2 regions of the Stenotrophomonas sp. 93052_Sma genome follow, and region 2 is predicted to be linked to the other one. Evidence: predicted binding sites of a transcription regulator. Region 2 holds the regulator's gene; the other holds the start of a gene.
What was found. The regulator FliA, encoded in region 2, starts transcription of late flagellar genes. The targets are predictions, from matches to a motif close to TAAAGTTTNNCNNNCNNNGGCCGATAA.
Positions count from the first base shown of each region.

Region 1: ACZK2V_RS22930 (GGDEF domain-containing protein) is a predicted target of FliA. The motif match lies at 1,255-1,281, and genes of this name have one in related genera.

Region 1 is NZ_CM151134.1:4,918,321-4,920,707, reverse strand. Features, by position in the region: gene ACZK2V_RS22930 (GGDEF domain-containing protein) at 1-1,211, opposite strand, end outside; partial or broken gene egtB (ergothioneine biosynthesis protein EgtB) at 1,362-2,387, shown strand, end outside.
Region 2 is NZ_CM151134.1:2,189,788-2,192,174, reverse strand. Features, by position in the region: partial or broken gene ACZK2V_RS10270 (MinD/ParA family ATP-binding protein) at 1-579, shown strand, start outside; gene ACZK2V_RS10265 (RNA polymerase sigma factor FliA) at 576-1,319, shown strand; gene cheY (chemotaxis response regulator CheY) at 1,377-1,769, shown strand; gene ACZK2V_RS10255 (protein phosphatase CheZ) at 1,769-2,374, shown strand; gene ACZK2V_RS10250 (chemotaxis protein CheA) at 2,377-2,387, shown strand, end outside.

The DNA.
Region 1 (2,387 bases), 2.2 Mb from region 2:
GCCACGTACAGCGCCTGGTCGGCGGCCTTGACCACCGCCATTGGGCGCGGATCCACGCGGCTGTCGGCCAGCCCGATGCTCACCGTCACCTGTACCACCTGGCCGCTGCCACCGCGTCCGCGCTGCTGTCGGCCGGCTTCGTCATCACGGCTGCGGGTGCTGCGGTCGCGCAGCTGCATGCGGGTCTCCTCGATGCTCTGCCGCAGCGCCTCCACGGCATCCATGCAGGCCGCCGCAGGGCGGTCCAGGAACACCACCGCGAACTCCTCACCGCCATAGCGGAATGCACGGCCACCGTCGCCCACCCGCGCCAGCCGCGAGGCCACCAGGCGCAGTACATCGTCGCCGGTGTCGTGGCCATGGGTGTCGTTGAATGACTTGAAGTGGTCCACGTCCACCATCGCGATGCTGTAGGTGCCGCGTGCCCGCTGCAGGGTCTCGTTGAATGCCCGTCGCCCCGGCAGGCCGGTCAACTCATCGCGGAAGGCCATGTGGAAGGACTCCTGCAGCATCGCGCCCAGCATCAACAGCAGGGCGGCGCTGCTCAGCGCCGGCAGCAGTACCGGGTGCAGGAAGATCCGCGGCAGCATCCACCACAGGCACAGCAGGGCCAGCAGCATCGCCGTGTGCAGTGGCCGAGGATGCCGCCACGCCTGCCAGCCCAACGCTGCGGTCGCCAGCAGGAACAGCAGCGCCGGCAGCTGCGCCAGCGCGTTCCAGTCGGCGGGAATCCAGGCCCAGTGACGGTTCGACAGCAGATCGTGCATGCCGCGCGGCTGCTGTGTGGCTAGCAGCAGGAAGATCATCACCGCGGTGCCGCTGGCAATACCGCGCAGCAGCAGGTCCTGGCGCCGCCGTCCGCGCTCCGGCCACAACGCAAGGCCGGCAGACAACAGCGGCAACCAGGCCGAGATGGCGTGGAAGCGCAGCGGTGTCAGCGTGGTGACATGGCCATTGCGCAGGTAGCCAGCGACGTCCTGGTGCAGCAGCGCGAACATCACCGCCACAACCATCAGCAGGCACAACGTGCGCACCTGGTGGTAGAGCAGGGCCAGGCCGGCACCGAGGCAGGCCATCAGCCAGGGCAGGACGCGCTGCGCCGGGCTGGCCACGTCTGCGGTATCCAATGCGGTCCACACCACCACGGCAACCAGCACGGCAGGCAGCACGAACAGGTAATGCGCAGGCTGGCGGAGCGGATGCAGGGGCAAGCAGGAATTCCAGCGCGGTGACGACGCGGCCGCAGCATTGCCGTTAGCGGCGTTCGTGGTGGCTTCTTGAATGCGGCAGGCTCATCCATGTGAACGAAGTGACGCCGAACCATGACATCGCACTCACCGTCCAGCGCCGATGCTGCCCACATGGACAGCGTACCCGCCGCCGTCGCTGCCCCGCAGCACGATCTCGCCCGCCAGTTCGCCCATGTACGGACGCGCAGCCTGCAGCTGGCCGCGCCGCTCAGCGCCGAGGACGCCATGCTGCAGAGCATGGCTGACGCCAGCCCGAGCAAATGGCACCTGGCCCACACCACCTGGTTCTTCGAACGCTTTGTGCTGGCGGGTTTCGGCACCGCGCCAGCGCATGACCCGGCCTGGGACTACCTGTTCAACAGCTACTACAAGAGCATCGGCCCGGCGCATGCGCGGCCACAGCGCGGGTTGCTGTCGCGGCCCTCGCTGCAGCAGGTGCGCGACTACCGCCAGCAGGTCGATGCGCAGGTGCAATCGCGGTTGGCGGCGGGCGATCTCGATGAACAGGCACTGCAACATCTGCAGCTGGGCCTGCAGCACGAGCAGCAGCACCAGGAACTGCTGCTCACCGACATCAAGCATGCGTTCTGGTGCAACCCATTGCAGCCCGCCTACCGCGAGGACCTGCAGCCTGCCACCAGCGCTGCCAGTGCGCAGGGCTGGATCGAATCACCCGAGCGCATCGTCACCGTCGGCGCCGCGGCATGGCCGCAGCAGGCCGCGTTCGCCTATGACAACGAATCGCCAGCGCACCGCGTGCTGCTCCCCGCGCACGCATTGGCCGAGCGTCCCGTCAGCAATGCCGAGTATCGGGCCTTCATCGACGCCGGTGGCTATCGCGAACCGCGCTGGTGGCTCAGCGAAGGCTGGGCGCTGCGCGAAGCCGAGGGCTGGCAGCACCCGCTGTACTGGGATGACGCCCTGCAGCGCGAGTACACCCTGGGCGGTTGGCGCGAACTGGATCCGCACGCGCCGGTCTGCCACCTCAGCTACTACGAGGCCGATGCCTGCGCCCGCTGGTCCGGCGCGCCTGCCCAGCGAGTACGAATGGGAAGCCGCCGCTGCGTCGCAGCCGCTGCGCGGCCATTTCGCCGATGACGACCGGCTGCATCCGCTGGCAGCGCAGGGCAGTGGAAT
Region 2 (2,387 bases):
TGCTGGTGGTCCCGGCCGCATCCGGCCGCCGCCACATGGCCGAGCTGGCCCCGGCCGAGCACGTTGGCCTGGTCAACGTGTTCTCCGAACTGGAGCGCGAGCTGGACATCATGGTGGTGGACACTGCCGCGGGCATCACCGATGGCGTGCTGACCTTCTGCCAGGCCGCACAGGACACCGTGGTGGTGGTCTGTGACGAGCCGGCCTCGATCACCGACGCCTACGCACTGATCAAGGTGCTGTCGCGCGAGCGCGGCGTGGACCGCATCCAGGTGGTGGCCAACATGGTGCGCGACCCGAACGAGGGCCGCGTGCTGTACGAAAAGCTGACCCGCGTCTGCGAGAAGTTCCTTGCCGATGTCTCGCTGAACTACCTGGGCTGCGTGCCGCAGGATGACTGGCTGCGCCTGTCGGTGCAGCGCCAGCAGCCGGTGGTGAAGGCCTATCCGTCCAGCCCGGCGGCGCTGGCGATCACCGAGATCGCGCGCCGTACCGCGCTGGCAGGCGCCGACCGAACCGCGTGGCGGCGTCGAGTTCTTCCTCGAACGCATCCTCAAGCAGCGTGGGGTGACGGCATGAAAGGCGCAGCCCAGTACAGGGAAGTGCAGCGCTCGGCGGCGAACGAAGTCATCGCCCAGCATTCGGACCTGGTGCGGCGCATCGCCCACCACCTGGCCGCGCGCCTGCCGGCCAGTGTCGAGGTCGACGACCTGATCCAGGCCGGCATGATGGGACTGATCGAAGCCTCGCGCAGCTATGACGCCGACCAGGGTGCTTCTTTTGAGACCTACGCCTCGATCCGCATCCGTGGTTCGATGATCGACGAGATCCGCCGTGGTGACTGGGTCCCGCGCTCGGTGCACCGGCGTGCACGTGATGCCGCCGCCACCATCCGCCGCCTGGAACAGAGCAGTGGCCGTGCCGCCAGCGCCACTGAAGTGGCCGCCGCGATGGAGATGCCGCTGCCCGAGTACCTGCGGCTGATGGAAGACGCTGCACGTGGCCAGGTGCTGAGCCTGGAATCGCGCATCGAGGACCAGGGCGAGCTGGACACCGTCGCCCAGGGCGGGCCGACCCCGCAGCAGGTACTGGAGCGCGGCGAGTTCGGTCGCGAGCTGGGCAAGGCCATCGGCCACCTGCCCGAGCGCGAACAACTGGTGCTCTCGCTGTACTACGAGCAGGAACTGAACCTGAAGGAGATCGGCGCGGTGCTCGGCGTGAGCGAGTCGCGGGTCTGCCAGATCCACGGCCAGGCGGTACTGCGCCTGCGTGGCCGGCTGAAGCTGTTCGAGGCTGCCGACGCAGGCCTCGAAGAATGAACATCCCCGAGGCGGCTGCCCCCGGTCGTCCGGAATGAACAACAAAGGAATTCTGCTTTGAACAAGAACATGCGCATCCTGATCGTCGACGACTTCTCGACCATGCGTCGAATCGTCAAGAACCTGCTGGGCGATCTGGGCTTCACCAATACCGCCGAAGCCGAGGACGGGCATGCCGCGCTGTCGCTGCTGCAGAGCCAGCCGTTCGATTTCGTGGTCACCGACTGGAACATGCCGGTGATGACCGGCATCGAGCTGCTCAAGGCGATCCGTGCCGATGCCAAGCTGAAGACCCTGCCGGTGCTGATGGTCACGGCAGAAGCCAAGCGCGAGCAGATCATCGAAGCCGCCCAGAGCGGTGTGAACGGCTACATCATCAAGCCGTTCACCGCGCAGACGCTGGAAGAGAAGCTCGGCAAGATCTTCGAACGCCTGGCGGCCAGCGCCTGATGGATACCACGGTCGACAAGAACGCCCTCGCCCTGCGCCTGCAGGAGGCCCTGGACGCGCTCGAATCCGGTGACGAGGCCGCCTGGCGGCAGCGCATCGACGGGCTGGTCGCGCTGCGCACGCAGCCGATGATGAGCGGCCTCTCGCGGCTGGCCCGCGAGCTGGGACAGGCGCTGGGCGAACTGCCGACCGTGCCGAGCGAAGCCGGCGAACTGGACGACGCCTGCGCGCGACTGGACCACGTGGTGGCGATGACCGAACAGGCCACGCACCGCACCCTGGACCTGGCCGAGGAATGCCGCAGCCTGACCGAACAGCTGCGCGCTGAAGGCCTGCAGCCGGGCCAGGACGCGCAGCTCGAGCGCATCCGCCACAACCTGACCGAGATCGCCCTGACCCAGAGCTACCAGGACCTGACCGGGCAGATCATCCGTCGCGTGGTCGGCATCGTCCGCCGCGTGCACGAAGGCTTCGGCGCGCTCGGCCTGCCGCCGGAACAGCATCGCACCGACCCGGAACTGGCCGGGCCGGCACTGAAGGGACTGGACCGCCACGCGGTCTCGCAGAACGACGCCGACGACCTGTTGTCGGATCTGGGGCTGTAAGCATGAGCGCGGT